4 regions of the Exiguobacterium sp. A1_3_1 genome follow, and region 4 is predicted to be linked to each of the others. Evidence: riboswitches for the same ligand, from Rfam matches in the RefSeq annotation. Region 4 holds a riboswitch; each other region holds the start of a gene.

What was found. Region 4 has a riboswitch for S-adenosylmethionine ahead of F8N00_RS00885 (alpha/beta hydrolase). Riboswitches for the same ligand answer to the same signal wherever they lie in the genome.
Positions count from the first base shown of each region.
Region 1: another riboswitch for S-adenosylmethionine. It lies ahead of F8N00_RS10125 (LLM class flavin-dependent oxidoreductase); the one in region 4 lies ahead of F8N00_RS00885 (alpha/beta hydrolase).
Region 2: another riboswitch for S-adenosylmethionine. It lies ahead of F8N00_RS05745 (2,3-diketo-5-methylthiopentyl-1-phosphate enolase); the one in region 4 lies ahead of F8N00_RS00885 (alpha/beta hydrolase).
Region 3: another riboswitch for S-adenosylmethionine. It lies ahead of F8N00_RS05050 (methionine ABC transporter ATP-binding protein); the one in region 4 lies ahead of F8N00_RS00885 (alpha/beta hydrolase).

Region 1 is NZ_WBYY01000083.1:2,776-10,546, forward strand. It holds gene F8N00_RS10115 (DUF2325 domain-containing protein) at 1-967, shown strand, start outside; gene F8N00_RS10120 (DUF975 family protein) at 1,031-1,669, shown strand; SAM riboswitch class I at 1,783-1,885, shown strand; gene F8N00_RS10125 (LLM class flavin-dependent oxidoreductase) at 1,960-3,018, shown strand; gene F8N00_RS10130 (ATP-grasp domain-containing protein) at 3,015-3,962, shown strand; gene F8N00_RS10135 (hypothetical protein) at 4,040-4,507, shown strand; gene F8N00_RS10140 (PhoX family protein) at 4,548-6,428, opposite strand; gene F8N00_RS10145 (NUDIX domain-containing protein) at 6,543-6,923, opposite strand; gene F8N00_RS10150 (ABC-F family ATP-binding cassette domain-containing protein) at 6,988-7,771, opposite strand, start outside.
Region 2 is NZ_WBYY01000035.1:12,343-20,113, reverse strand. It holds gene F8N00_RS05770 (MBL fold metallo-hydrolase) at 1-15, opposite strand, end outside; gene F8N00_RS05765 (arsinothricin resistance N-acetyltransferase ArsN1 family A) at 76-564, opposite strand; gene F8N00_RS05760 (1,2-dihydroxy-3-keto-5-methylthiopentene dioxygenase) at 689-1,225, opposite strand; gene F8N00_RS05755 (methylthioribulose 1-phosphate dehydratase) at 1,242-1,862, opposite strand; gene F8N00_RS05750 (2-hydroxy-3-keto-5-methylthiopentenyl-1-phosphate phosphatase) at 1,859-2,518, opposite strand; gene F8N00_RS05745 (2,3-diketo-5-methylthiopentyl-1-phosphate enolase) at 2,515-3,705, opposite strand; SAM riboswitch class I at 3,776-3,877, opposite strand; SAM riboswitch class I at 4,083-4,186, shown strand; gene mtnK (S-methyl-5-thioribose kinase) at 4,265-5,431, shown strand; gene mtnA (S-methyl-5-thioribose-1-phosphate isomerase) at 5,428-6,477, shown strand; gene F8N00_RS05730 (sugar ABC transporter substrate-binding protein) at 6,489-7,571, shown strand; gene F8N00_RS05725 (sugar ABC transporter ATP-binding protein) at 7,568-7,771, shown strand, end outside.
Region 3 is NZ_WBYY01000030.1:574-8,344, reverse strand. It holds gene sufC (Fe-S cluster assembly ATPase SufC) at 1-418, opposite strand, end outside; gene F8N00_RS05065 (MDR family MFS transporter) at 552-1,802, opposite strand; gene F8N00_RS05060 (MetQ/NlpA family ABC transporter substrate-binding protein) at 1,882-2,715, opposite strand; gene F8N00_RS05055 (methionine ABC transporter permease) at 2,748-3,413, opposite strand; gene F8N00_RS05050 (methionine ABC transporter ATP-binding protein) at 3,410-4,432, opposite strand; SAM riboswitch class I at 4,511-4,615, opposite strand; gene F8N00_RS05045 (bifunctional cystathionine gamma-lyase/homocysteine desulfhydrase) at 4,673-5,839, opposite strand; gene F8N00_RS05040 (PLP-dependent cysteine synthase family protein) at 5,832-6,755, opposite strand; gene F8N00_RS05035 (S-ribosylhomocysteine lyase) at 6,752-7,216, opposite strand; gene F8N00_RS05030 (class I SAM-dependent methyltransferase) at 7,220-7,771, opposite strand, start outside.
Region 4 is NZ_WBYY01000003.1:46,512-54,282, forward strand. It holds gene F8N00_RS00865 (M20 family metallopeptidase) at 1-1,137, opposite strand, end outside; gene F8N00_RS00870 (MetQ/NlpA family ABC transporter substrate-binding protein) at 1,160-1,978, opposite strand; gene F8N00_RS00875 (methionine ABC transporter permease) at 1,998-2,648, opposite strand; gene F8N00_RS00880 (methionine ABC transporter ATP-binding protein) at 2,638-3,666, opposite strand; SAM riboswitch class I at 3,753-3,856, opposite strand; SAM riboswitch class I at 4,106-4,207, shown strand; gene F8N00_RS00885 (alpha/beta hydrolase) at 4,275-5,033, shown strand; gene F8N00_RS00890 (thymidine kinase) at 6,194-6,808, opposite strand; gene F8N00_RS00895 (DedA family protein) at 6,992-7,642, shown strand; gene F8N00_RS00900 (type B 50S ribosomal protein L31) at 7,678-7,771, opposite strand, start outside.

The DNA of each region.
Region 1 (7,771 bases), on a different contig from region 4:
GGGCAGTCATATTTCTGAACGAGACGTCCGCGATTGGAATCTCGAGCACGGCATGGAAGTCCGGGTCCGTGTCGATCGTCAGGATGATCAAAAAACGATATGTCGTATCGAAGCCGTCGTCTCGACGGAGCGAATGAGAGAGAATCCGGAACGTGTCGTGTTTGAACAAGCAATCGTCAAAGCACATGGAATCATTGAGGAAACGGTGAATGGTCCACTGCAAGATGAGTCGGGTAGATCGTTCTATTATGTTGTACCGGTAGAAGACATGCGCTATTTCCGACTAGAAGCAGGGCAACTTGTCGATCTCGTCATGTGGCGGGGACGGAAGGATACATTAACGATTGCTTGGAAGCATCCGTTCACGTTTGAAGAGCCGATCGTCAACGCATCATCCAACCGTCCGTCAGCGATAGAACAACAGGTAGTGAAGACGCCTGTGACAACAAAAAAGTCAAATCGGTATGCACGAAAAATGAAACGGCAACCGGTGCCGAAAGCTAAAAAAGCGCAGCGTCGCGTCCGTATGCCAAAAGAGCAAACGATTGAACCGATCGTAACAACAGCCGTACCGGGACAATTGATGGATTTCGTTGATAAGACACCGTTAGATTTCACGCGCTTCACAGGCATGCGTCTTGTTATCGTTGGAAACGAACAACAGACCGCTGTCTATCGTGAGTTCTTTGCGCCGACGGGGATCGAATTAATTCATCTAGCAGGGGACGCACAGTCCGCGAAAAAGATTGCTTATCTCGCCAAAAAGACGGACGCGATCGTCGTCGTGACGAGCCGTGTCTCTCATGCAGCGAGTGCACATGTCATCGCTCAGGCGAAAAAGCATGGTATTCCATTCGCGATGGAACGCCTCGACGGTCGACGTTCGTTATATACAGCGTGTGAGCGGCAACTTGAGCGCGCTTGGTTGAAACAGAAACAAGAGGGGAAATTATTGAAAAATCAGTGAAACATTAGAAGTTATTAGCCGTAGAGTAAGGTGAGAACTTATTTTTCAAGGAGGACCTTACTCATGTCATCTCAATTAAAAAAAGCAGCGAAGGAGTCGCTCAGCGGTCGTTGGGGATTCGCAGTCCTAACAGTTATTCTGTTTAGTATCATTCAAGGTGTGCCTGGATTATTTGGATCAGATATAGATGAACCAGCTAATACGATGGATCTCGTCGTATCGTTGGTATCGATTTTATTAATCCCGGTCGGAGTCGGTTGGACTTGGATTGCGATGTCGATTGCTCGCGGAGAAGAAACGAAAGTGACGGATTTATTTGAACCATATGGTATGTTTTTCAAAGTGATTGGTCTAGCCATCGTACAACTCTTTTTTATCTTCTTATGGTTACTGCTATTAGTCGTACCGGGAATCATTAAATCATTTTCTTACATGCTAACGTTCTATATTTTGCGAGATGAACCATCGATTGGTATCTTAGAGGCCATTACACGCTCCCGAAAAATGATGGACGGGCATAAAATGGAAGCATTCCTTCTTCTACTGTCGTTTATTGGTTGGGCTCTTTTAGGAATCGTTACCCTCGGCCTAGCATTCTTGTGGATTACACCATATTTCAGTGTTACCTTTGCAAAATTTTATGATCGTGTTCGTGGTGAACAAACGCCAGAGCCAACATCAGATTTCGTCGCACCATATTAATACCGGATCCCGACACTACGTCGGGATTTTTTTATGTGTGAAATAATTCCGATGGGAAAAGACGGTTTAATAGTTGCTTTAGTTCAGTGAATTTTGTACGATGAATGCAACACATCTTATCTAGAGAAGTCGAGGGACTGGCCCGAAGACACTTCAGCAACCCCGCCGTGGCGGAAGGTGCTACTTCCAGGAAGGGATACCTTCCGAAGATAAGAGCGGACAGGACAAGATACCGTCGCTCTTTTCGAACTTCGAAAAGAGCGTTTTTTTATGATAAGGGGGACGATGGAGTGGAGTATGGTTTTTGGTTACCGATTTTTGGGGGATGGTTACGTAATGTCGAGGATGAACAGATGCCACCGACCTTCGATTATGCGAAACAAGTCGCACAAACAGCAGAACGGATCGGCTTCTCGACGACGTTGATCGCGGAACTGAACTTGAACGATATTAAAGGCATCAAGGAACCGAGTCTTGAGGCATGGACGACGGCAGCAGCGATTGCTGCAACGACGGAACGCCTTGAGATCATGACAGCGGTTCGTCCCGGGTTCCATAATCCAGCGACGACAGCGAAGATGGCGGCAAACATCGATCAGTTGAGTGGTGGACGCTTTACGCTCAACGTCGTTTCAGCGTGGTGGGCAGAGGAAGCGAAACAATACAACGGTATCTTCACAGCGCACGATGAACGCTATGCTCGGACGGAAGAGTTCGTCACGGTCATGAAAGGACTATGGGCAGATGCGTCACCGTATAGCTTCTCCGGTCATCACTACACGATCGAGCAGGCGGAACTCCATCCGAAGCCAGTCCAGCGTCCAGGCATCAAGCTCTACGCTGGTGGAGAGAGTGAAGCTGGAAAACGAACGATCGTCGAACACTGTGATGCTTATGTCATGCATGGGGGTACTGTTGAAGAAGTAGCCCATAAAATCAATGATATGAAAGTACGCCGGGAAACGACGGGACAAACGCCGCTCGAGAGCTTCGGTCTTGCGGCCTACATCATTTGTCGGGATACGGAAGAAGAAGCACTTCTTGAATGGCAACGCATCACGGACGTTAAGGAAGACAGCGCCGGTTATGCCGGTTATCAGGATTTCATCAGTAAATCGCAACTGGAGCAACAGGTCGAACGAAACGATTATTCCGTCTCGAACCGTGGTCTACGTCCGAATTTAATCGGAACACCAGAACAAATCGCTGAACGGATTCTAGCATTCGAAGCTGTTGGTGTCACGTTACTCTTATTACAATTCTCACCACAACTCGAAGAAATGGAACGCTTTGCTCGTGACGTAATGCCACTGGTCGAAGCGAAACGAAAGGTAGGTCAACAATCATGACAAAAATTCATATTCTCCACGAAAATCAAGAATGGACGGACCATCTCATCAAACGTCTCGAAGAACTCGAGTTACCGTATGAAGAGTGGCACTTGAATGAAGGGATCGTTCCGCTGGACGAACTGCCGCCAGAAGGCGTCTTTTACAGCCGCATGAGTGCCTCTTCGCATACGCGGGGGCATCGTTACGCGCCGGAGTTGACGGAAGGGGTCCTCGCTTGGTTAGAAGAGCATGACCGGACTGTCTTTAATGGAACGCGTGCGCTTCGTTTAGAAGTCAGCAAAGTCAATCAATACACGGCGTTGCGTAAGGCTGGGATTCGTGTACCGAAGACGACGGCTGCCGTCGGACGCGATCAAATCGTACAAGCAGCAAAAGAAATTGGCGTTTCGTCATTCATCACGAAACATAACCGGGCTGGGAAAGGTCTCGGCGTCCAGCTGTTCCACTCGATTGAAGCACTTGAAGCTTATCTCGACGGTCCGACATTCGACGAACCAGTCGATGGCATCACGTTGATTCAAGAGTATATTCAAGCACCAGAACCGTACATCACACGTTGTGAGTTCGTAGGTGGAAAGTTCGTCTACGCGGTTCGAGTCGATACATCAGAAGGTTTTGAGCTTTGCCCAGCGGATGCATGTGTAATCGACGACTTGTTCTGCCCAGTTGGTGAAGAAGCACCGCAAACACCGATGAAGTTCCAAATCGTTGAAGGCTTCGATGACCCAATCATTGAAAAATATGAAGCATTCCTCCAAGCGAACCAAATCGCGGTCGCCGGTATCGAGTTCATTAAGGATACGTCAGGTACGATCTATACGTATGACGTCAATACGAATACGAACTATAATTCGGATGCTGAGGCAGCTGCAGGACGCTACGGTATGCTCGAACTAGCGAAGTTCCTCGGTGCAGCCCTTGAAACAAGCACAGTAAAATAAGAATCTGCTCTCGCCCTGTCGCCGGACGTTACAAGACCGGATGACAGGGTATTTCTATAGAAAAAGGGGGCAGGTGTATGATTACGTGGAGAGAAGAACGACAGCTCGATATTCCGATTGAAGAAGCATGGCACTTGTTTGATCACACGCGACTGCAGCGTTTGATTCCAAATGTCGTCCAGCACGAGGTGATTGAACGAAAACCGGGTGTCGTCGGTTCGACCTATCGCCAAACGTATATGCAGGGCAATCGACTCGAAACCTATATCGTGACCGATTTAGCCTATACGAACGAGCCGGACTTCAAGCAAAATACGATTGGATTCACATTGGCTAAAATATTCAAGATCGAGATGACCTTTACGCTCAAACCGATCGACCATGATCGCTGTCTGTTGATCTATACGGGAAAAAATGAGGGGGCGAACTTTGTTGGAAAAAGTCTCTTGTCACTCGGTGGCGAGCGGGAGAACGAGAAAATCGTTCATGGACTGCTGCAACGTGTGGAAGAAGAGGCAGCAAAACAAAAGAAGAACAACGCATAAAAAAACGGATTCCCGCGCTTGGGAATCCGTTTTTAGTATCTTATCGATGCGTATACGATTTATGACCGCTCGGTAAACCAGAGAGGTAACCGACACCACCTGTTTTTTGAATCCCGATGCCGTCTTTCATCGCTTGTTCGAGCGCTTTTGGATCGACGGCCGTGATTTGTTTCCCTGTCAATGCTTCACCTGGGTGCTGGTAGTTGCTCAAGAGATAGCTATACCCACCAACATGATCGAGTGAACGGAGACCAGTTGCTTCCGCTCCGACTGGAACGGACAGAATCCGTGAAAGCTTCTTCGTCTTCAGATTATAGGCCCAAACGAAGTTATTCGTATGCAAGGAGCTATCTTCACCGATAAAGAGCGTATTAGATGTCGCGGAATAAGCGAGGTTATCTGGATTCGCGACGAGATCCGGATTCGCTGTGTTGCCGTAAGCATCCGGCTTCTTCAAATCTTCACCAATGACGAGTGCCTGCATATTCGTTGGTACGTAACGGCTGTCGATGCCTGTTGCACGGCCAAGATCGATTTCGAATGTTGCACCCGATTCGCGTTTTTCAAGCTGGATGTCGTCTTGGACAGCACCTTCTTGTTTTTCGGTACTGCCTGACACATAAGACAAGGCGATGTAGGCTTTTTTGTCTTGCTCGTTGACCGTGATGCCTTCCATCTTGTTGAATTCTGATGTTGCGCCAAGCAACGCACCATAACGGCGTGATTCAAGGAAGGCAGCTTCTTTTTCCTTACCAGGCTTGAGCTTCAAGTATTCGACTTTTTTGCTAGCAGCTGTTTTGACCGCTTTAAAGCCCGGAGTTGGCGCATCGGCTGTCTCAAAGATGTCGCTGAACTTCGTCCCTTTATCAATCAAGCGTTTGACTTCTTTATCGGAAGCATGACCAAGCTTGATCCATTCGATATCACCCGCTCCGCCTTCTGTTGCGCGTGTTTGTTTGAACTTCGCCGCGTAAAGTGTTCCTTTTGAGAAATCACGTTTTTTGTCCGCGACGTACATGAACATCATCGTATTGTTTCCGTCGTCACCGAAGATCGCTGTCTTTTGATCCGGCAGAATCTGCATCATCTCGTGCGAGAAACGACCTGTACTGTAGTGTTTGACTGCTGTCGCTTTCCCTTTTCGGTCGACCGAGATTTCCGGTGTGAAGCCGTAGAAGTAAGGATTTGCTTTTTCGGTCGTTCCGAAATAGTGCTCAGCGAAGGCATTTACTTCTTTATAAGCAGCTGACGTTTTGTCTGACTCAAACGCACGAGCATCTGGTTCATATTCCTCTGACCCAAGGTGCGTTCCCCATGGCGTCGTCGAACCGTTACATGGTGTCCAGAGTCCATTGACGTTCTCAAAATCAATCTTGCTGGCTTTTTTGACAGCAAGTTTCCCTGTCTTTTTATCTTGTACGACTTCTGTTAATGTCATCGATGCTGGAAGTCCCTTGACTTCATTACCAGCGTTGTCGATCGAGTCATACTCGAAGTGAGAAACCATGTATTTTTTTCCGTGGACTTCAAGCAGACTGTTCGAGTCGGGTGCATCTGAGACGAAAGCTTCCGGTTTGTCCGGTACACTGCGGTCGATGATCGGATTACCTTTAGCATCGATTGGTGTACCTGCTGCAATCATCTCTCCTTTGTTTTCGACGATTTTATCTTGCGACAGGAACAGTTGATTATAGTTCAACGGTTTCACTTCTGTTTTACCATTCGTATACGTGACTTTAACTTTTGCTTCTGTATAGGTTTTTACCATCTGATCGATTTTCGTCGGTGCATCCATCGACAAGAATTCGACCTTCTTAATGTTGCGTGTACTATGAGAAGAACTATGGGCATCCGCGAACATCGGGACCATACTTGATGACAAGACCGCTGCTGATAGACCAACCATGAGTGTTCGTTTCATTTTTGTTTCCCCCAAATGAGTTTGTGTTGTTACTACATTTCCATTTAATCAGTCGATTATGTAGAGGGTGTAAAGAAACCTAGTCAGTTATATCTCAGTTAGTTAATCTTTCCTTTACAGTAAGGTCAGCAAACGAGCAATCTGTGGATCATCGTGAAGTTCCTTTAATGGTCGGAAACGGACGGTTCGTAATTCTTGTTGGTCAAATGGGAGTTCGGGATTAATCCCGAGTCGAGGTGCAGAACTGCCTAAGGCACGTCGGACGAGAAAGCATGTCTCTGTTCCTTGATCAATTGAAATCTCGTAGAGTTGTCGTTCAATCGTGACGTGAAGGTTTGTCTCCTCTAATACTTCCCGCATGACGGCTTGTTCTTTTGTTTCGCCACTCTCGACACCTCCGCCCGGTAACGTCCAAAATGTCCGGGAAGGCGTGTGTAATTCGACCATTAGGATCTGTTTCTCTTCGATCAACGCAGCGCATACGCGGTGCCTCATGTCGCATTCCTCCTTCAACGTGTTCAAAAAAGAGACCGAAACGACAGTTCCGGTCTCCTCAAAATCATTGCGCGTATAACGCTGTTAGTTGCTGTTGGATCGTATCATTGTTCAAGTACTCATCGTATGTCGTTTCTTTATCGACGATACCGTTCGGCGTCAACTCGATGATCCGGTTCGCGATTGTTTCGACGAACTGATGGTCATGCGAGCTGAAGAGCATCGCGCCTTTGTAAGCAATCAAGCCATCGTTGAGTGCTGTGATCGATTCGAGATCCAAGTGGTTCGTTGGATCGTCGAGGACGAGGACGTTAGCACCACTGAGCATTGCTTTTGAAAGCATACAACGGACTTTTTCGCCCCCAGATAAGACAGAAGCTTTTTTCATGACTTCTTCTCCTGAGAAGAGCATCCGACCGAGGAATCCACGGAGGAACGTATCGCTCTCATCTGCCGGTGAGTACTGACGGAGCCAATCGAGGATCGTCTTGTCCGAGCCTTCGAAGAATTCCGAGTTATCTTTTGGCAAGTACGACTGCGAAGTTGTTACGCCCCATTTGAACGTACCGCTATCCGGTTCCATCTCACCCATAAGGATCTTGAAGAGAGTCGTGATTGCGATATCGCTCTGACTGATGAACGCGACTTTATCCGTCTTGTTCAACGAGAAGCGGACGTTATCAAGGACTTTGACACCATCGATCGTCTTCGAGATGCCGTCGACCATCAAGAGGTCATTTCCGATTTCACGTTCCGGTGTGAAACCAACGAACGGATAACGGCGTGACGATGGACGAATGTCGTCGAGTGTGATTTTATCAAGCAATTTCTTCCGCGACGTCGCTTGT
Region 2 (7,771 bases), on a different contig from region 4:
TTGTTGAATATCCATTAGGTTCATCCTCTCTCAATGACTCGAATTGACTATTCCCCGTCTGGCATTCAATGAATCCTATCGCAAGCGTTTCTCCATCGCCATGACGTCGACATATTCGCCGTTCAACTGTCCTTGCTCCTTAAACGTTCCGACGATCCGGAACCCGGAGCGGATATAGAGTTTTTGTCCGATTTTATTGAATGGGAAGGTGAAGAGAATGAGTTTATGCATCTGATGATCACGGGCGTGTTGCTCAGCCGTTTCAAGCAAACGTGTGCCAATCCCTTGTCCACGATGAGTCCGGGTGATATAAACCGAAATCTCACCGACGGATGCGTAGACAGGACGCGGATTATACGGATCGAGGGAAATGAAGCCGAGGACACCTGTGTCATCTTCAGCGACATATCCGGCATATCGATCGGTGCGTTCTGCATACCACTGGGTCATGAAGGATAAGTCCTTTTGGTCGGTCTCAAGCGTTGCGATTCGATCTTCGATGCCTTCGTTATAGATGGCGAGAATCGCTGGTAAGTCGTGTTCCGTTACGGGACGAATATGCATGACGCTCACTTCCTCATCGCTTTTCCTTCATTATATCGGTTACGTGTCAATGTAGTGATATGTTTGTGCGATAAGAAAAGCGCTGATTCCCTTCATATGAAGGAAAACAGCGCTTTTATCGTTCTTAAGAGACCGTTGACGTCTCGTTTTCATAAATCGGAACCCAGCCGTCTGTCGTGACGAAGATTCGGACGGCGACGACTTTACGATCGTCTTGAAGCGTAAAGTAGTGGCGTGTGTTAACAGGAACGGAAATCAAATCACCAGGATTGAGTTCGATGTTATAGTAGCCGACCTCTTCGTCTTTGATCGCGAAGACGCCATGACCGCTGACGATGAAACGAACTTCATCATCCGTATGGTGATGTTCTTTCTGGAAGTTGACGAGCAACTCATCCAGGTTCGGTGTCGTATCCGAAAGTGAGATGATATCAGCTGTCTGATACCCACGACGTTCTGATACGTCTTTGATTTCGGGAGCGAACGTATCGAGAATCGTTTGTTTGTCTGCATCCGTCAGTGTGAAGTTCTCAACGAGAGGCGCTGGAAGTTTCGAAACGTCCCATTGTTCGTAAAGAACGCCGCGTGACGCAAGGAAGTCAGCGACTTCCGTTTGATCCGTATACCGTGTGTTTGTTTCTTGGAATAAGACTGTTGCCATGAGATGATTCCTCCTTTTAATGAATGGATTGACGGCATGATTGCAACGTCAACGTATAGTTAAATAAAAACTCGAAGGCTTCGAGGTGTTTCTTTGCTTCAAAGGCGGTCGGTGCCCAGACCGTGATTCCGTGATTGCGGATCAGGACGGCACCACTGTCTGCTGTGACATGCGGTGCAAAAGCAGCGGCAAGCGTCGGGATGTCCGCATGATTCGGAATGATCGGCACCGTGACCGTCGCATCCTCTTCCCAGTGTCCGAGTGCCTTGATGATTTCTTGACCGGAAAAGGTGATACTGCCTTGATCGCCATAGAGTTCCGAAATCACATTGTTCGCAATCGTATGGACATGCAGGGAACAACCGGCGTCCGTTCGATTGAACACTTCGACATGAAGCAATGTCTCAGCGGAAGGACGCCCGGATTGCTCACCGATCAATTGACCGGTCGCATCGACATGAACGAAGTCGTCAGGAGTCGTCTGCCGTTTATCTTTTCCGCTTGCCGTCACAAGGAATTCAACCGGGACACCGGACGTCCGGATGGCGAGATTGCCACTCGTACCAGGGAACCAATCGCGTGCCGAAAGCTCTTGTTTGATGGCGCGTAGCTCTTCATACCGTCGCATGAATGTCATGTTGTCACCTCCGCTCGTGTTAAATCATGAACGATATCGTGGAATGTCTCAAACGGTGTATAGGCGATATCGTTCTCTTCACACAACGTGATCAGATAATCACGGGCATAGACACGATCCGCTTGTTTTGCGAGTTCGAAGTCCGTCACCGAGTCGCCGATGACGATGATGACGTCACCGTCTTTACGTAGTGTCCGAGCAACGGACGTTTTACAACAGCCGCACCCGTTCGTGCAATGGGTATCGCAGGCGTGTGGCCAATCGATATGAACGAATGGACCGTCAAAATTCGCGACATTGCAATAGATGCGCTCCTGCTCAAGGAATGGCGCTAAGATTGGTTCGACGAAAAAGTCCATTCCGCCGCTGACGATCGAAAAATCGATGCCTTGACGACGACTGTACTGCAGTAACTCCGAAAATCCGTCGCGAATAACCGCGCGCTCCAACAAAAAGTCAAGATAGGCTGCTTTCCCGTCAGATGGCAGAAGTGCGAACATTTGCCCGACACCACTCTGAATCGATAACGTCCGGTCGAGTACGCCGTGTTTTAACGGTTCGAAGTCACTCGCTGGCGCAAATGCCTGCATGAGTGCGATGATATTATCTTGCGTCGTCACTGTCCCGTCGAAGTCACAGAGAATCCGTACGGTCATGACTTGATCCCCCAAGCGTCGAGGGCGATCCGTAATTCTTCATGACGCGATGCTGCCGCCGATAGGGATTCATTTGCGAGTGCCGCATCGAGTGCCTGACGGAAAGCAATGACACCAGCCGCAGCACCTTGCGGATGACCATGTACGCCGCCACCGGCGTTGATGACGGAATCGATCCCGAAGTCCCGTACGAGTTGAGCGACGAGTCCAGGATGAATACCAGCTGAAGGAACCGGGAAGATCGATTTCGTCTGACCGAGACGGGTCGCTTCGACCGCGATGCCACGGGCGACATCCTTTGGTAAAGCGACATTGCCGTAAGGAGACGGGAATAGCGTCAAGTCTGCTCCAGCAGCACGCGGTAATGTGCCGAGTAAGACAGGGGCAGCGACTCCGTGATTCGGGCTAGCAATCAACGCACCGCTATATGCTGGATGATTGAAGATCGGAACGTTGATTTCCGGATCACTCGCCAGTTCGCGTAAGACGTCGAGTCCGTATGTGAAGGTATTCAGCAAGAAAGCAGTCGCTCCAGCATCAATCAATCGTTTGGCTTGATCCTTGAGCGTAAAGACGGGACCACTGAGTGTGATCGCATATAACGCACGTTTACCGGTCCGGTGGAAGTGAGCATCGATGACCTCACGTCCGATTCGTGCCCGGTCAATCGTCGGTGTCAACGGATTGTCGTATAGGATCTCATCGTCTTTGACGAGATCAATCCCACCAGCGAGTTGTCCTTCGAGTTGATCACGAAGGAACGATAAATCCCGTCCGATGACTCCTTTGAAGATGCTCATTAACAATGGGCGATCTTCGACACCAATCAAGGAGCGGACCCCTTCGATCCCGAATTTTGCACCTGGAAAGTCCGACGTAAATGTATCGGGTAATAGCAATTCCGTTAGTTTGATTTCACCGTCGAGTGAGAGTTTCCCGAAGACGGTCGTCAGAATCGCAGAAAAGTCGCGCGACACGTTATGTTCCGGATAACGAATCGTGATATATCCTTTGCCATCGCGCTCTTCGGTATGTACGACTTCCCCTTTGAACGAGGCGAGTTGTTGTTGTTCGAGATGATTCAGTTCCGTCCAAGAACCGACTGTCAGACCAAGCGCGAGTTGTTCAGCGCGTTGCTCGAGTCGATCACGGGCAGTCAATTGATAAGTAGCAGTGATATAAGCCATGTCTTTCCTCCTTCAACAAAAAAATGGTCTCTCGTCAGCGACAAGAGACCATGAATGATTCGAACGTGGACTCTTATCTGTCAGCTTAGTAGCTGCAAGAATTAGCACCGTGCCAAAAGGTCGGTTGCTGCGACATCGTAGGGCTTGTCCCTCCGTCTGCTCTTGATAAGAATTGGATGAAATTGTGAAATCTAATTGCAATTTTTACATGAGAATCGTGACTTGTCAAACTATTTTTAGAAAATTTATTTTTTTGAAAATACTCTTTCTATAGATGACTTAAAAATGATATCCGTTTCTGCTTGATTTCGATTTGACAGCGAGGAAGTCGATTGCGTAAGATTCAAATCAATATCACACACGACAATTACATACGACTCTTATCGCGAGTTGGCAGAGGGAATTGGCCCGATGACGCCGCAGCAACCGACCACTAGGCACGGTGCTACATCCAACAGACGTTTCGTCTGAGAGATAAGAGGACGCAGTGACTTTTCTGCGCCTCTTTTCGATGACGAAAAGAGGCGCTTTTTCGTGTATCACATAGGGGGAAACTGAGATGACATATAAAGCATTCACAGAACAGGACGCGATTGATCGTGTTCGGACATTAGGACTGATCGGCGATGGAGCCGTCGAAGCAGAAGAGATTGGCGACGGGAACCTCAACCTCGTCTTTCGGATTCGAGAAGGCGAACATCGCTTGATTTTAAAACAAGCATTACCATATGCGAAGGTCGTCGGGGAGAGCTGGCCGTTATCGCTCGAACGAGCGTGGATCGAGCAATCCGCACTCCGTGAATTCGCACGGCATGCCGTACCGTTCGTACCACGTGTTTTTCATGCTAGTCATGAAGAGGCGTATACGGTCATGGAAGATCTTTCACATCTGACGATCGTTCGAAGCGGTTTACTCGCAGGTGAACAGTATCCGTTGCTTGCGGAACATATCGGTTCTTATCTCGCTCGGACGTTATTCCATACATCGGACTTTGCGCTTGGTCCGGTTGAAAAGAAACGTGTCGCCCGAACGTACTACAATCCAGACTTGTGCGACATCACGGAAAAATTAATCTTCACGGATCCGTTTCATGACGCGGAGACGAACGAGATTGAAGCCGGACTCGAAAAAGAGGTGGCACGTTTATGGGCAGACGATGAGTTGAAACGCGAAGTCGCAAAACTCGAAGCGCTCTTCATCACGAAAGGAGATGCATTGTTGCACGGCGATCTACATACAGGAAGCATCTTCGCCTCAGCGACGGAAACGAAAGTCATCGATCCAGAATTCGCCTTTTATGGTCCATTCGGATTCGATGTCGGGCAGTTCATTGCGCATCTATTCTTCGCAGCATATCCGGATTACCCTACACGACGTGACGCCCGAATCAAGGATATCGATACGTTCTGGCTGACGTTCGCTTCAACGTTCCGTGCCTTATGGGAACGGGAAGCCGTCGAACCGTTCCAGGCATCAGGACTCGTCGATGATGTACTGAGCACGATCTTGCAGGATGCCCTTGGCTTTGCCGGTTGCGAATTGATTCGGCGGACGATTGGTCTTGCACCGGTCGCTGATTTAGAATCAATCGATTCAACGACGGAACGCTTAGAGCGGAAACGTCACGCTCTTCGTCTAGGAGCGGCGTTAATCAAACGCCGTACAGAATGCCGGACATTCGATGATTTACGAAACTTTGACGTAACGGAGGAACTCAGCCGATGACTACATTCGTCCAAAGTATTCGTTACGAAGATCGTGTCTTGACGATTCTCGATCAGACACGTCTACCGCAGGAAGAGCACTATGAAGTCATTGCTGATCTCGCGCAAGCCGTTGAGGCGATTAAACAACTACGTGTCCGGGGCGCGCCTGCGATCAGTTTATTCGGTGGATTCGTGCTCGTTCAAGAAGCATACCGGTTTGAAGCGGCGCTACCGGTCTACAAGCAAGCCTTGCTTGAGACATCGGCGACGTTACTCGCGACACGACCGACGGCCGTCAATTTGCGAAATGTACTCAATCAGTTGAATCCAATCATTCAAGACGGGACGTCGGTAGAAGAGATTCGCGAACGGTTGGAAAAACGGACGGTCGCCTTATACGACCAGGATGCGCAGACGTCACGTCAAATCGGGATTCATGCACTGGAATTGTTCCAGTCAGGCGACCGGATCCTAACGATTTGTAATGCTGGATCGATTGCGACCGCTGCTTATGGAACGGCACTTGCGCCGTTCTACATCGCAAAAGAACGCGGCATCGAATTATCCGTTTTTGCGAGTGAGACGCGACCGTTACTGCAGGGAGCACGATTGACGACATGGGAGCTGCAACGTGCCGGCATTGATGTCACGTTAATTACGGACAACATGGTCGCCCATACGCTGAAAGAAAAACAGATCGATGCGATCATCGTCGGTGCCGACCGCATTACACGAAACGGCGATACGGCAAATAAAATCGGGACGTTCCAATTGGCATTGCTCGCGCAAGCTTTTGGTATTCCGTTTTACGTCGCAGCACCGCTCTCGACGTTCGACTTCTCGCTCGTTTCCGGAGACGCGATCGAAATCGAAGAACGTAATCCGCAGGAAGTGACGACTGTCCAAGGTGTCGCGACAGCACCGGAAGGGGTCGCTGTCTTCAACCCGGCGTTTGATGTCACACCACACACCTTAATCACAGGCATCATCACCGAACTTGGTGTCATCACGCAACCGAATGAAGAAACGATTGAACAATTAACAGGGCTTCAACCCCTCGGATAAGGAGATATGTCATGAAAAAACTAGCTTACGCCGTCCTAGCACCGGCACTGTTACTAGCGGCTTGTGCGAATGGAGAAGCCACGACGACGAAGGTCGTCAAGGATGTACCAAAAGGGGTTCAATCGGACGTCAAGATCGCCGTCATCCGCAACCTAGCATCGGACGACCATACGAAACAATTCCTTGATGGCGCACGAAGTGAAGGCGAAGCGCTTGGCTTTAAAGTCAGCACGTTCATTTCGGAAGGTAACGACGTCAAGTTCAAGGAGCTTGTCGCGCAAGCGATTCAGCAAGATTATGATGGGCTCATCATCTCGCATGGTAAGGAAGACTACGCCTATGACATGATTAAACCAGCGGTCGACAAAGGGCTGAAGGTCGTGACGTTCGATACGGTCACGAAGAAAAAAGGAATGGCGTTAAAAGGTGTGACGGAAACGTTCCAAAACGATCATCAACTCGCGAAGCTATCGCTTGATGAAGTGACGAAGGTGACGGACAAAAAGCCGGTCCGTGTCATCAAACTTTGGTTCGGACCAGGTTTTGCCCCGCTCGATCGTCGTCAGGAAATCTATAAGACGTACGAAGCAGACGGTAAGATCAAAACGCTTGAGACGGTTGGACCGACAAATTTCCAAGATGTCCAAGGGGATATCGCAACGAAGATGAATGCGATTCTCGCGAAATATCCGAAAGGAAGCATTGATGCGGTTTGGGGAGCGTGGGACGAAGTTGCAAAAGGGGCTTACAAATCGCTCAAGGATAATAAACGTCAAGAAATCCCGCTAATCTCGATCGATGTCTCGAATCAGGATATCAACCTGATGCGTGAAAAAGGCAGTAACTGGGTCTCGACGAGTGCGGTGGATCCATTCTTGATTGGACAAACGGACATGCGATTACTGGCTAAGAAAATCGCTGGCGAGAAGACACCGGACAGCTTTGATCTCGACGCGAAACTTGTGGAGCAGAAGGCGTTGAAGCAGGATACGACGATGTACAATCTCGATACGATCATCAAAGGATGGAGTACATCGGACAAATTCAATGAACCGTGGATGGACCGGTTGCGTGACGTCCATAAAAAACAATGACGTCTACCAATCATCACTTGAAGATGACCGGGATTTCATTGGCGTTTCCAGGAGTGCAAGCCTTAAAACAAGTCTCGTTTGAAGTGAAATCCGGTGAAATCCACGCGCTTGTCGGTGCGAATGGTGCCGGTAAGTCGACGTTGATGAAAGTCTTATCCGGAGCGGAAACGGCGGACGAAGGAACGATCCGTCTCGACGGG
Region 3 (7,771 bases), on a different contig from region 4:
CCATTTCTGAAGGCATCTCGAGAAGACCCATTTGTGAATCAAGCTCACGGATGAACTTCATGAGTGAGATTTCATCGCCTTCTTCACGACGCGAGTTGATCGCTGAACGAAGGAAGTCTGAGTTCGTGACACCACTGATTTCGCTTGGGTACTGCATTGCGAGGAACATACCCGCTTGTGCGCGCTCATCGACTTCCATGTCGAGGACGTCTTCGCCGTCGAGTGTGACTGAACCAGATGTCACTTCGTACGATGGGTGACCCATCAATGCTGATGCGAGTGTTGATTTACCTGTCCCGTTTGGTCCCATGACCGCGTGGATTTCCCCGCCTTTGATTTCCAAGTTGACGCCTTTCAAGATTTCCTTGCCGTCGATCGCGACGTGTAGATCTTCAATCTTCAAGTGTGAAGCCTTCATGTTAGAATCCCTCCATCTATTCATTTCGTGACTGACGATTCAGAACACGAGCGTTACTAATTTAGTATCATTCTAATCTTAAAGAAACATCGCGTATTATTCAAGCGTCATCGCTCGTTGATTTTTCTCAAAATCATGCGTTTTGTTGAGAATCATTCGAAAGTTTCACCGGTTCCTCGAGTTCCTCGATCGTCGAAGCCCGATGAATCCGTTGTGACAGTAAGAGCAGTGGTATTCCGAATAATGTCAAGCCCGCTAATATCCCGAAAATCGGTAACGGACGGTCCGCTCCATATAAACTTAACAAATGTCCTCCGGCGATCGGACCGATTGATTGTCCGATCGACGTCAAGCCCATCGCTCCGAAATAACTGCCCCGTAATTCTGGTTTGGCGAACCGATCGGTCAAGATGTCGGTCATCGTGAACATCATGACTTCCCCGCACGTGAAGATGAACATCGCGACGATCATCAACCAGATCGCGTTCGCATTTCCCATGATGAACAATCCGATCGCAACAGTCGCAATCCCGGTCGTGATCGAGACGAGTGGTGACGTCTTCATACCAAACTTCATGATCGGATATTGAACGATCAAGACGGTGATCGCATTGATCGTGATCAAAATCGCATAGAGTGTCTTCCCGCCTTCAAGCAGTGACGTTTCCGTCAAGAACTGTGGCAATGTCGAGTTGAACTGACTGTAGCCGAAAACCCCGAAGATGATGCCAGCGAGTGCCAGCGTAAAAGCGATATCCGTCCGCAACAGACGAACCGTTGCTCCGAACGATACCTTTTTCCCACCATGCGTCTCGGTGATCGGATGGCGTTTGAATAAGATACCGATCATCCCCCCGTACACGATATAGACGAACGCTGTGATGTAAAACGTCGCGGACGTGTTCCCCGCACTCAGCAGTAAAGCAATTCCCGGTCCGATCGCTGCTGCGATGTTGATCATCGCGTAACGGATATTGAAGACGAACAATCGGTTCGCTTCGTCCGTCGTATCACTGATCAAGGCACGGGCGGATGGTTCAAAAATCGAACGACAGACCCCGTTCAAAGCACTGAGCGTAAAGAATGCCCAGAATGTCTCGACTTGTGCCAGCGCAATGAAGACGATCGCGAATCCGATCGTTCCGGCAAGCATCATCGCCCGGCGACCATACCGGTCCGACAAGGTGCCGCCGATGAAACTCATGACGAGACTGGCGATCGCCGAGATACTGAGTACCCAGCCAACATCGACAGGATCAAATTTCAGGACGGTCGTCATGTAGATGGCGAAGAACGGCATCGTGATGAACGTTCCGAGACGTGAGAAAAACGTCCCGAACAAGACCCCGAGTGTCAACGGATGCAGTTGACGTATGCGTTGCATATGATTCCCCCTAACCCCTGTTTCAGACAAATGAAAAGCATCCTTCCATTATATAGGAAGGATGCCGGCTTCGGTGAACTTATTTGCTGACTGGAACGACCGCACCTTTGTACTTGTCGAGGATCCAATCTTGGTTTTTCTTTTCGTGCAGAACGTCAAGAAGTGCTGTGACACGCTTGTCTTTTTCATCGCCATCACGTGTAACGATGATGTTGACGTATGGTGAAGACTCATCTTCTGAAGCGATCGCGTCTTTCAATGGGTTCAGACCGTTATCGATCGCATAGTTCGTGTTGATGAGGACGGCGTCGCCTTCATTGTTTTTGTAAGCTTGCGGAAGAAGTGATGCTTCGATGTTCGTCTTGAACTTGAGTTTCTTCGGGTTCTCCGCGATATCACCGAGTTGTGCATCTGTCGTTTTACCGTCTTTGAGTTTGATCAATCCTTCATTTTGAAGGAACGTCAAGACACGACCGCGTTCCGCGACGTTTGAGCTCGTTAAGATCGTTGCACCGTTTGGTAACTTATCGAGTGACTTGTATTTCTTCGAGTAAATACCGAGTGGTTCAACGTGGACGCCACCTGCGTTCGCGAACTTATATGATTTGTTTTCTTTTTCTTGTTGCTCAAGATACGGTACGTGCTGGAAGTAGTTCGCATCGATTTCTTTTGAAGCGAGCGCTTTGTTCGGAAGTACGTAATCTTGGAACTTCTTGATTTCAAGCTTGTAACCTTTTGCTTCGTATTCTTTTTTGACGTGCTCAAGAATCTCAGCGTGCGGTACGTTCGAAGCACCAACGACGAGTGTTTTGTCGTCGCTACCTGATCCTGATGATTTTTCGCCACATGCAGCAAGGCTAATAGCTAAGACGGATACAGCAGCAGTACCTACGAATTTTTTCCAAGTTTTCATGAATGATTCCTCCAATATGATTAAGTTTCGAATTAACGTTTATCGATCGCGCGGATCAGCAAGTCACCAATGATTTGGATGACGAAGACGATCGCTAAGATTAAGAGTGTCGCAATGACGATGACATCGTTTTGAGAACGCTGGAATCCTTCGATGAAGGCCATGTCCCCAAGTCCACCTCCGCCGACTACTCCGGCCATTGCCGTATAACCGACAAGTGAGACGAGTGTGACCGTGATACCAGAAACGATGGCAGGCAACGCTTCCGGGATTAAGACTTTATAGATGATCTGGAACTTCGTCGCGCCCATCGATTCAGCTGCCTCGATGACACCTTTATCGACTTCGCGTAACGCGAGTTCAACCATCCGACCGTAAAATGGTGCAGCACCGAAAATCAGTGCCGGTAATGCTGCCGTTGGTCCGAGGAACGAACCGACGATTGCTGTCGTAAATGGAATCAATAAGATCAGTAAGATGATGAACGGAATCGAACGGAAGACGTTGACGACCAAGCTCAACACTGAATAGAACGTCCGATTCTTGAACAATAACTCTTCGTTTGTCGCATACAATAGTAAACCAATGATCAAACCGAGGACGAATGTCGAAACACCAGCGATTGCCGTCATATAGACGGTACTGCCTGTCGCTTCCCACACCATGTCCCAATCTAGATTGTCAAAGAATGAAATCATCGGTGATCCACCTCCACTTCAACATCACTGGCTTGAAGCTTTGTGATGACCGCTTGTGTTGCTTCTGTTTCCCCGATCAACTGAATGAACAGTGTACCGAGTGCCCCTTCCTGTGATTGACCGACGTTTCCGCCGATGATATTGAACAGGACCGGCGAATCCTTCATGACTTCCGCGAGGATCGGGCTTTCTGCTGTCGATCCGACGAACGTCAACTGAACGATTTTTCCGGTTGGGTACCGTTCGCGTAGTTTCGCGAACGTTAACTCGTTCTCCGACGGCGACGTCAATTGTTTGACGAATTCCTTCGTCATCGCTTGCTTCGGATGACGGAAGACTTCTGCGACCGGTCCTTGCTCGACGATTTTACCGGCTTCCATGACGGCGACCCGGTGACAGATTTTTTGAATGACGTGCATCTCGTGTGTGATCAAGACGATCGTCAGTTTCAGTTTTTCATTGATGTCGACGAGTAACTCAAGGATTGAGTCCGTCGTCTTCGGATCGAGTGCACTTGTTGCCTCGTCACATAAGAGAACGTCCGGGTTCGATGCCAGTGCCCGAGCGATACCGACACGTTGTTTTTGACCACCGGATAATTGTGACGGATAGGCTTTTTCGCGTCCGTCCAAACCAACGAGTTGGATCAGTTCCGCGACCCGTTCCTTGCGGTGTGCTTTCGGGAAGCCACCGAGCTCGAGTGGGAACATGATGTTCTCTTCAACCGTCCGTGACCATAGTAAGTTGAAGTGTTGGAAGACCATCGAGACATTCTTGCGGACGCCTCGTAATTCCTTAGGTTTTAGTGATGTCATTTCAACACCATCGATTTGGATCGAACCACTCGTTGGTGCTTCGAGCATATTCAGTAATCGGATCAGGGTCGATTTCCCTGCTCCGGAATAACCGATTATTCCAAAAATTTCACCGCGCTCGATTGTCAGATCGACATTCGCGACGGCTTCGACCGCTCCGCGCTTTGAGCGATAAATCTTTCCTACGTCTTGTAAACGAATCACAACTGTCCCTCCTAAAATAAAAAAAGTGCGCGCGTTTTAGAGCAAACGCGCGCACTTTTCAGTACACAAAACCATTTGCTCTCATCTCCCAGACTTTTGTCTGCTGGAATTAGCACCACTTCGGATTAGATCCGCGGTTGCCGGGTTTCATCGGGCCAGTCCCTCCACCACTCTCGATAAGAGTTTCGGTATTAAGTTTGTAGAATATATTCTGAATATTAGCAGGGGTTATTTTTGTTGTCAAACAGTTTTTTCAGAAACTTTTTCGAGGAACGTGAAAGCACGTGTTAAGTCTTCTTTCAAATCTTCCGCATCCTCAAGTCCAACTGAAATCCGAACGAGACCGTCCGTGATGCCGAGTTCTGCCCGACGTTCTGCTGGGATTGACGCGTGCGTCATCCGTGCCGGCACCGAAATCAGACTCTCGACGGCACCAAGACTCTCAGCGAGTGTGAAGAAGTGTGTCGCCTCGACGAGTTTTTCTGCGTTCGCTGCTGAACCGACATCAAAGCTGATCATCCCACCAAATCCAGTCGCTTGTTTCGTTTGGATGTCGTGACCAGGATGCGATGCAAGTCCTGGGTAGAAGATGTTCGAGACGATGTCTTGCGCTTGTAGGAACGCAACGAGATCATGTGCTGTCTCTTCGATCGCATCCATTCGGATACCGAGTGTACGAAGACCACGGACGAGCAAGAAGCTGTCTTGCGGTCCAAGCACGCCGCCTGTCGAGTTTTGGATGAAGTGCAGCTCTTCGCCGAGCGCATCATCTTTGACGACGACAAGTCCAGCGACGACGTCCGAATGTCCGCCGATGTATTTCGTCGCACTGTGCAAGACGATGTCTGCACCAAGTGCGAGTGGTTGTTGATGATAAGGTGTCGCGAACGTGTTGTCGACGACGAGTTTAAGATCGTGACGTTTGGCGATCGTTGCGATTGCTTCAATGTCCGTTACTTTCAACAACGGGTTCGTCGGTGTTTCGACGTAGACGATCTTCGTGTTGTCTTGGATCGCTGCTTCCGTTGCCGCAAGGTCCGTCGTATCGACGAATGTCACTTCGATGTTGAACTTCGGTAAGACGCGTTGCATCAAGCGGAACGTACCACCGTAGACGTCATCCGTCATGACGATGTGGTCGCCAGACTCCAGCAAGTGGAAGACGGCATGAATCGCTGCCATCCCAGAACCGAACGCAAAACCACGTGCGCCGCCCTCGAGATCCGCAATCAATCGTTCGATGCTCGTCCGTGTCGGGTTCGCTGTCCGTGAGTATTCGTATCCGTCCTTAAGTTGACCGATTTTATCCTGCTTGTATGTGCTTGTTTGATAGATTGGAGGTGTGACGGCTCCTGTTGCCCGATCGACACCTGTTCCTCCATGAATCAATGCTGTCTTCTTACGCATGAGTTTCGTCCACCTTTTCAAAGATTTGTTGGCTTAAATAGCGTTCGGCACTGTCTGCGAAGACGGTGACGATCGTACTGCCGGGGTGACGCTTTGCGATATCAAGCGCAGCAACGAGCGCTGCACCTGCTGAACTACCAACGAGTAATCCTTCGCGAGCAGCGAGTGTATGAACCGCGTCAAATGCATCGCGGTCAGAAATCGTATGAATCTCATCAACGAGTTCACGCGGAACGAGGCTTGGCCATTTCGCTGTACCGATACCTTCTGTCTTATGCGGACCGGCTGGACCACCATTTAAGACGGAGCCTTCCGGTTCGACGATTGCTGCTTTTGTACCGAGACGTTGTTTTAAGAAGTCCGCTGTTCCGGCGAACGTACCACCTGAACCACAACCGGCAACGAACCAGTCGATGTGCGGCAAGTCCGCAATCAGCTCAGGACCGAGTGTCCGCTGATACGTGACTGGGTTCTCTTCGTTTTCGAATTGTAACGGAACGTAACTATTCGGAATTTCTTGACCGAGTTCTTTTGCCCGGTCGATGGCCCCTTGCATATCGAGTTCAGTCGGTGTGTTGACGACGGTTGCGCCGAGTGCCCGCATCAACGTCTGCTTTTCCTGACTGAATTTTTCCGGAACGACACAGATGACTTGGAGATCGTATTTTTTAGCGGCGAGCGCCAAGCCGATGCCGGTATTCCCGGCTGTCGGCTCGATGATCGTACCGCCTGGTGTCACATGTCCGTTTTCGATTGCTGCATCAACGAGTTGAATGCCAAGGCGGTCTTTGACGCTGCCCCCAGGGTTCATCCATTCGAGCTTCGCCAAAATGCGCGTACCAGCAGGCAAATCGAATGAAGTGATCTCGTAGAGTGGTGTGTTTCCGACGAGGTCGCGGACGTTGTTCGCGATCATCCGAAGACGATGTCCCATTCATCACGACCGGCAAGCATTTTCTCGGCATAGTGCTTCGCTCCTTTGAGGTCATGTGCGCTCGCAAATCCACATTGGACTTCGTTTTGCGCTGGAATCTCTTCTGCTGCGAGGACGTCTTTCAACGTCTTCTCAACGAGTTCGCTCATTTTTTCGACCGAGTCGAAGTTCATCATCGCCATGTAGAAACCTGTTTGGCATCCCATCGGCGAGACATCGATGACATCATCCGAGTAGTTACGGATGTTTTCAGCAAGTAAGTGCTCGAGTGTGTGCATCGCACGCATCGGCATTTGCTCAACGTTTGGTTGCGTGAAACGGATATCGTATTTGACGACTTGGTCGACTTTACCTTCTTTATAACCCGCGACGCGGATATAAGGTGCTTTGACTTTCGTATGATCCAGGTTAAAGCTTTCGACGTTCATTTTTTGAAGTGCCATGATTTATTCCCCCATTTTCTCGGCTTCTACGAGCCAGACGAAGTGATTGTATTGTATAAATTTAACAGTGAATCCTCGTGCTGTAAACAATTCTTCCATGACTGGAATCAACGGGTAGAACTCGCGTTCGAGATCTTCCGCTAACGCGTCGAACCCTTGAGCACGTGCTTCACGAATCGTTTGCAGGCGTGCCTCTTCTGAGACGAACATCGTATCCGCGTAGACGATTTTTCCGTCTGCCGGTAAATGTGATGCCATCAGTTCGATCGCTTCTCCCTTTTCCTCATCTGTTAGATGATGAAACGCATACGTCGAAACAAAACTGCGTGCTTCCTTCGCTTCGAACGAGAGGAAGTGACCGTCTTGTACATCAAGTGACGGAATCTTTTCCGTCAGGATTGCCCGCATCTCCGGACTTGGTTCGACGGCGAGTACGGCGTCGTGACGTGCCAGAAGACGTTGTGTCAGGTTCCCTGTGCCTGCTCCGAATTCAATGACCGGCGACTGCGCTTTATCCGCTACTGTATCCAAAATCTCATCGTATCGACGAAAAAC
Region 4 (7,771 bases):
GACGCGAAGCGCTGTCCGGGCGAGGATTTTTGCTCCTGTGATCAATGCTTCATCTCCAGCTTCTGAACGGGCCGCTTCTTTGAATGCTTCCGTATGGGCGACGAGATCATCTGGTCCAATCTTGATATACGGATGGATCGTCGGGATGACTTGACTGATGTTACCGGCGTCCGTTGAACCAAGACCCGGTCGTTCGTCCAAGTGAACGATTTCGCCGAGCGCCTCTGCTTCTTCTTGGAACAGACGGTCGAACGTCCGGTTGAAGACGAGGTTATCGACTTCATTTTGGAAGGCGATGACGTCAAGCGTCGCCCCGGTCGCGAGTGCCGCGCCTTGGGCAACGGCCTTGACTTTTTCCGTGACGGCATTGAGGCGTTCCCGTGTCGTCGCCCGGATGAAGAAACGTGCTTTTGCGTATTCCGGAATGATGTTCGGCGCATCGCCACCATGCGTGATGATCCCGTGGATCCGGACATCGTCCGGTAATTGCTGACGTAAGGCGTTGATTCCGTTGAAGAGTTGAATGACAGCGTCGAGGGCGTTGATGCCTTCTTCCGGTGACGCCGCTGCGTGTGCCGGACGACCCGTAAAGGCAAAGTCGAGCGGATCGACCGCAAGCGAAGAACCCGTGATCCGTGTTTGACCTGACGGATGGACCATTAAGGCTGCATCGATCCCTTCCAGCAACTGATGTTTGACGAAACTGCCTTTCGCACTACCGTTCGGTCCACCTTCCTCGGCCGGTGTTCCAAGGACAACGACACTCCCGCCGACTTCATCGAGTATTTTACTGAGCGCGATCGCCGCTGCGACGCTCGTCGTGCCGATGATATTATGACCGCACGCGTGACCAATGCCTGGCAACGCATCATACTCAGCAAGAAAGGCAATCGTCGCACCTGGTCGGTCGCTCGACTTCTTCGCGAAGAACGCGGTATCGTGCCCCGCGACGCCGAGTTCTACCGTAAAACCTTCCGCCGTTAGACGCTCCGCATGGAGCCGCGAAGCAAAGAATTCCTCGTTCCCGATTTCCGGCGTCGCATGAATTCGGTGACTCGTCTCAAGGTACGATTCCCGTTTTTGTTCGATGTCTTGTTCAATCGTCTCTACCCATGTCGTGCGTACTGGTGTCGTCATGCTATCCACTCTCCTTTTGAAATTATTCGCCGATGTCGCTTAGTGGGACGAACGTCGGGATTGTACTGCCTTTGTATTCTTTTTTGATGAAGGCCGCGACATCTTTTTGTTGATACAGCGATGCGATTTTTTTCAGTTCTTTTTTGTTCTTGTCTTCCGTCCGTGTCGCGATGATGTTGATGTATGGTTTTGCTGTCTCGTTCTCATGGACGATCGAGTCCTTGATCGGGTTGAAGCCAGCGTCAACGGCAATGCCATTGTTGATGATTGACGCCGCGACGTCCGGTAAGACGCGTGGCGTTTGCCCGGCGACGATCGGAACGATTTTCAGCTTCTTCGGATTCTCGACGATCTTATCGACCGAACCGTTGCCATCGAAGTCATCCGGTAACTTGATCAGACCGGCTTCTTGCAGTAACAAGAGGGCGCGTCCCATGTTCGTCGCTTCGTTCGGAACAGCGATTTTCCCGCCAGTTGGAATGTCTTTGACGTCCTTGTATTTATCCGAGTAGATCCCCATCGGTGCGATGACAGTCGTCGCAATCGGCGATAGCTTCAAGTTATGTTCTTTCTTGAAAGCGTTGAAGTAGGAAATCGTCTGGAAGGCATTGGCGTCGATTTCACCCTCAGCCAGTGCCATGTTCGGCTGGACATAATCGGAGAACTTGACGAGCTCGATTTTGATGCCCTCCTTTTCTGCTTTTTTGGCGACATAGTCCCAAACTTGTGTGTCTGAACCGCTGACACCGAGCTTGATTGTCTTTTCGTCTTCTCCTGATGCTGCGCACCCGGCAAATAAAATCGTCGTGAGTGTTGCTCCAATTGCTACTGCTTTTTTCATGGCTGAATCGCTCCCTTGATTAATGTCTTCTGATTTTTCGTGCGACGATGTTGCCTGTCGTCTGTAAGCCTTGGACTAAGATGACGAGAATCCCGACCGTGATGATCATGACTTTCGTATCAAACCGTTGATAGCCGTAAGTAATTGCTAAGTCACCCAAACCGCCACCACCGATGGCGCCTGCCATCGCCGATGCCCCGATCAAGCCGACCGTCGCGATCGTTAAGTTCAGGATGAGTGAACCGAGTGCTTCCGGTAGGAGGAAGCGGAAAATCGTTTGAAACGGTGTCGCGCCCATCGCTTCTGCTGCTTCAAGAACGCCTTTATCGACTTCGAGTAAAGAACTCTCGATCAGACGCGCCATGTACGGTGCAGCGTAAAAGACGAGCGGGACGATTGCAGCTTCGGTTCCGATCGACGTCTGGACGATCAACCGTGTCAACGGGATGATCGCGACGAGTAGGATGATGAACGGAATCGAGCGGAAGATATTGACGATACTGTTGAAGAACGTGAACAACGGAACATTTTCAAGTAACGCTCCTTTTCGCGTGACAACAAGCAGGATACCGAGTGGTAAGCCGATCAAGGTCGAGAACAAGAGCGAAACGGATACCATCGTCATCGTCTGCAAGAATGCTGTCCAGATATCACTGTAGTTAACTAGCATCAGCGAGCACCTCCTCGACCGTCACCTGTGCCTGATCGATGTATTGTAACGCTCGTTTCACTTCAGCCGGCTCACCAATCAACTCGACGAGCAAGGTGCCGAACGGCGTATCCTGCAACTCTGTGATGCTCCCGTGCAAAATGTTGACATCGACGTCAAAGCGTTTTGCGACTTGCGATAAGAGTGGTTGCCCGGTGTGATGTCCAAGGAAGTGAATCTTATAGATTGGATGCGCATTTCGCGACTCGATCAACTGACGAATCGATGCTGGAATCTCGTCATGCATGACAGACCGGACGAAGTTCCGTGCTGTCTCGGTCTTTGGATTCGAAAAGACGTCGAAGACCGTTCCTGACTCGATCAACTTTCCAGCTTCGATGACGGCGACACGGTCGCAAATCTCCCGGATGACGCCCATCTCGTGGGTGATCAAGAGAATCGTGATCCCGTACTCGGCATTGATCCGTTTTAATAACTGAAGAATATGATGCGTCGTCTGGGGATCAAGTGCTGACGTCGCCTCGTCACATAAGAGGACGGAAGGTTGCGTCGCGAGTGCCCGGGCGATACCGACGCGCTGTTTCTGCCCACCCGACAATTGATCCGGATAATGATTCGCCTTGTCCGCGAGATCGACGAATTCGAGTAACTCCGTCACCCGGCGGCGAATCTCGTCTTTCTTGACGCCTGCGAGAACGAGTGGCTTTGCAACATTCGTAAAGACCGTGTTCGCATTCAATAGATTGAAGTGCTGAAAGATCATCCCGATCCGTTGTTTTGCTTGGCGTAATTTTTTCGGAGACAGTTGCGTTAAATCTTCCCCATCGACCGTCACCGTTCCTGACGTCGGTCGTTCTAACAGATTGACACAGCGGAGCAGTGAACTTTTTCCGGCACCGCTAAAGCCGATGACACCAAAGATTTCGCCTTTTTCGATCGTCAGGTCGACACCGTCGAGTGCTGCAATCGTCTGATCTTTCGTGACGTACGTTTTTTTGACTTGATGAAATGCAATCATTCCGTTTTCCCCCTTCATTCAACAAAAAAGGTCCCTTCTTGAGAAACAAGAAGAGACCTGGATCCGCACAGTGGCAGAATCCACTCCACTCATCTCTCAGACATCTGTCTGATGGAATTGGCACAGTGCTCATAATGAGTCTGTTGCCGAGGTTTCGTAGGGCCAGTCCCTCCACCTCTCTGGATAAGTATTGCGGTATGAAATTCGTATGTGTGTTGTTGCGTTGTTGCTTATGTCGTAAAACTAATTTTTACATTACGGGTCGGAACTTTAAAAGTCAACCAACTTTTCAAAAATAATCCATTTGGCGCATATCGATGGATGATTAAGTTATGAGTTAGCTTACTGAACGGATCATGATTCGTCAAGAACGATTTGACAAGTCATTTTTGAACGTGCTACCATCGTTTCAATGATTATTCCGACAATTCCAATATGATATTTATCAAGAGTGAACGAGAGACCTGGCTCTATGACTTCACGGCAACCTGCAATCTGTAAGGTGCTCCGACCAGCAAAGCGCGGCTTTGGATGATACGGTGAAAAACTCGTGAGCGTCCAAGCAGTGACGTCGACGAGTTTTTTTCATGAATGGAGGAAAAATAGTAATGATGAACTATCCTGTATTGACTGGTGCTGAAGCGTTTTATTTTCAAGGTGGATCGATCGGCATTCTAATCTGTCATGGTTTTAACGCCACTCCGCAAAGTGTCCGGGACGTCGGTGAGGCATTTGCTGCTGAAGGTTTTACCGTCTATGCCCCGCGCTTACGTGGACATGGAACGAACGTCCGCGAGTTTGAACAATCGACTGCTCGATGTTGGAAGCAAAGCCTGAAAGACGGCTATGAACGTTTACAAGAAACATGCGATCAAGTCTTCGTCATCGGTCAATCGATGGGTGCGACGCTTGCACTGTCACTCGCCGCTGACGGCATTCCGTTTGCCGGCATCATTACGATCAATGCTGCACTCTCCGTTCCATCCTATGAAGCACTTTCGTTCGAGGACGGTCCACAGTACTTACCGGAAGGGGCACCGGACATTAAGCGAGCAGCCTTCGAAATCATTTATGACCTCGTTCCGAGCCGTTGTGCGTTTGAACTCGTCCGTCTGATGGATGAGACAAAAGGACGCCTCGGATCGATCCTTCTACCGACATTGATTCTCTACTCGGCGACCGATCACGTCGTTCCGCCGTCGAGCTCAGATTATCTGCACCAGCACATCGGAACGAATGATAAACGAAGCTACTGTTTACTCAACTCGTATCACGTCGCGACACTCGATCATGATCAGGATCTAATCGTCCGTGAGACGATTCGCTTTATCGAACAATCGTGTCAGTTTTCGCAAGAAACAGGCTGAATCAAAAAAACAGCTATTCGTTTCTATATGGAAGCAAATAGCTGCTACAGATTGTAAGCAAAGCGCAATTTTCTCTAATGGGAGGATTGCGCTTTGTTCATTTCAAATCGTTTTCCTGGGACAAGCATCGACCTCGTCCTGTTAATCAAGATGACGCTTCTTCAACATGTATTTAGTATTTCCTACATGCGACGTACCATCAAAGAGATCTAGACTAACATGACATTCCGTTAATTTTTAGGTCTTGGGTTGAAGGAATAGGTACCCTATTTCTCTACATTAGACGCGTTGCCCGAAAGCAAAAAGACAAATTAGATTAAGACGTCATATACAGGAGAGTACAACAGATCCGGGGAGTGAAAAAACGACGCTTCAAGCAATGCTTACTTTCATTACCGTGAACCTCGAAAAGCCTACAAATTGGTCCTTGGATCCCTCAGGGAATCCACGTTTCTTTAACATTTTAGTAATTAATACATACAACAACCCCTCATTTCAATTACGAAGTGAGGGGTTGTCTACAAGCTGAAACTCCCATATTTAATTATAGGATTTTTTTCTCACTTTTTTCTTTTTTAGCTGCTTTAAAGTTAAGATAAATGGTACACCCAACAGCTGCGATTAAAAAGATTATCCCGTACCCTATTTCAAAGTTAAAACCATAATACAAGATTGTGACTGTAACTAATACAATCAAAACTAATCGTATGCTAGATTTATGGTATTTACTCATTTGTTTACCTCCAATTCCTTACATCAACAGTTATCGTTGTTTGATCTTTTCAATTTATCCATTAAATAAATCCTTCAAAAACACTATACCTTACACCAAAAACCTTCGAAAGGTTACATACAAACGAGAAAAACAGTAAGAGTTTTCAGTTGATGAATCCTTATTGTCTTTTTAATTACTTATATACTCTATGTTTAGAGTTAGCTAACTCACGATAAAGAACTGTTACAAGTAGTAATTAGTTACTTTATTCTTTTAGTCCTAGCTTTCTTTATCATTAATCTCGAGTTTAAAAAAGTGACTAAAAGAAGCTGAGACTTAACTAGCTGAGTTTAACGAAAAAAAAGAATCGCCATCACTCAGGATGTGCAATTCCTTTTTATCATCTGTAAAACTGAGTTATATCCCAGCCTTCGCCTTTTTTCATTTATCGTTCTTGGTGCTGCACCGATTGGAGCGGCTTCGGTTTTCCAGGTACCTCATGGCAATGACGGCAACGTGGCTCATACGATTCCGACGCTCCGACTAGGATGATCGGATCATCATAGTTGGCTGGTTTCCCATCAATCAAACGTTGTGTCCGGGAAGCCGGATCCCCACACGAAAGACAGATGGCTTGTAGTTTCGTCACGAATTCTGCGCGCGCCAGTAATTCAGGCATTTTCCCAAATGGCTCTGCCCGGAAATCTTGATCAAGGCCTGCACAAATGACGCGTTTTCCGTCTTGTGCGAGTGCTTCGATGACTTGTACGATCTCATCATCAAAGAATTGAACTTCATCGATCCCGACGATTTGTGTTTCTTCTGCTACTGCCGCATAAAGATCACGACTCGTCGCCATCGGAATCGCTACGACAGAGTTGCCAACGTGAGAGACAACATGCTCTTCATGGTACCGGTCGTCGATTGCCGGCTTGAATACTTGCACGGGCAGTTTGCCGTACTGCGCCCGTCTGACACGACGAATCAACTCTTCCGATTTCCCGGAAAACATACTGCCACAAATTACTTCGATCCAGCCGTACTGATTTATTACATGCATCATCGTCCGACACCGTCCTCTAAAAATAGTCACTTTAACGAGTATAGCCCGAAACGGTATCGAGAAAAAGGGTTGACTTCCGGAAATCAAAATTCATTTTTTCTTTCCCTAGAATTTTTGTCCTTTCATTCCAACTGCCCCCTATTTCCTGTACACTGAAGAAGAAGATTCTCACGAAAGAAGGTGTCCCCGATTCATCATCTCTTACATGACATCCTGCACCAATATGGTGCCCTTGGTCTCTCCGTCCTTCTCGCAGGTGGTATCGTGGGATTGCCGGTTCCTGATGAGACCCTGCTCGTTTTGTCCGGATTTTGGATGCATCAAGGCAATCTACCACTCGTCGGTACGATTCTCGCCGCTTACGCCGGCAGTTGCATCGGGATGACGATCAGCTATTTACTCGGATTAAAACTCGGTATGCCACTACTACACCGCGTTGGACCGAAAATGCGTATCTCAGAAAAACATATTCTTTCCGCTGAAGCCGGTTTTCGTCGTTACGGAAAATCGGTCTTGATCATCGGTTACTACATACCTGGTCTCCGCCAACTCTCTGCCTTTTTTGCAGGCGTCTCAAAAATGCCGTTTCGCGTTTTTGCGAGTTATGCGTATACAGGTGCCTTGATTTGGATCAGCGTGTTCTTAGGTGCCGGTTACTTCGTCGGCCGCCATCTCTCGTTCCATAAAGTCATGGACTATGTCTTGGCACATCCGGAAGTCATGCCCTATTTAATCGGGATTGCTGGCGGAATCGCCTTCTCGTTCGTCTTGAAGACGTATCTCACGTATCGTTCACAATTCAGTCTATACAAAAACAGCCTGCTTCCGTAATGGAGGCAGGCTGTTTTTTAAGAACCAACAAGTAATTACTTGCGGCCGTATTTTTTGTTGAAGCGATCGACACGACCATCTGCCGCGTTGAACTTTTGACGACCTGTGTAGAATGGGTGCGAGTCTGAA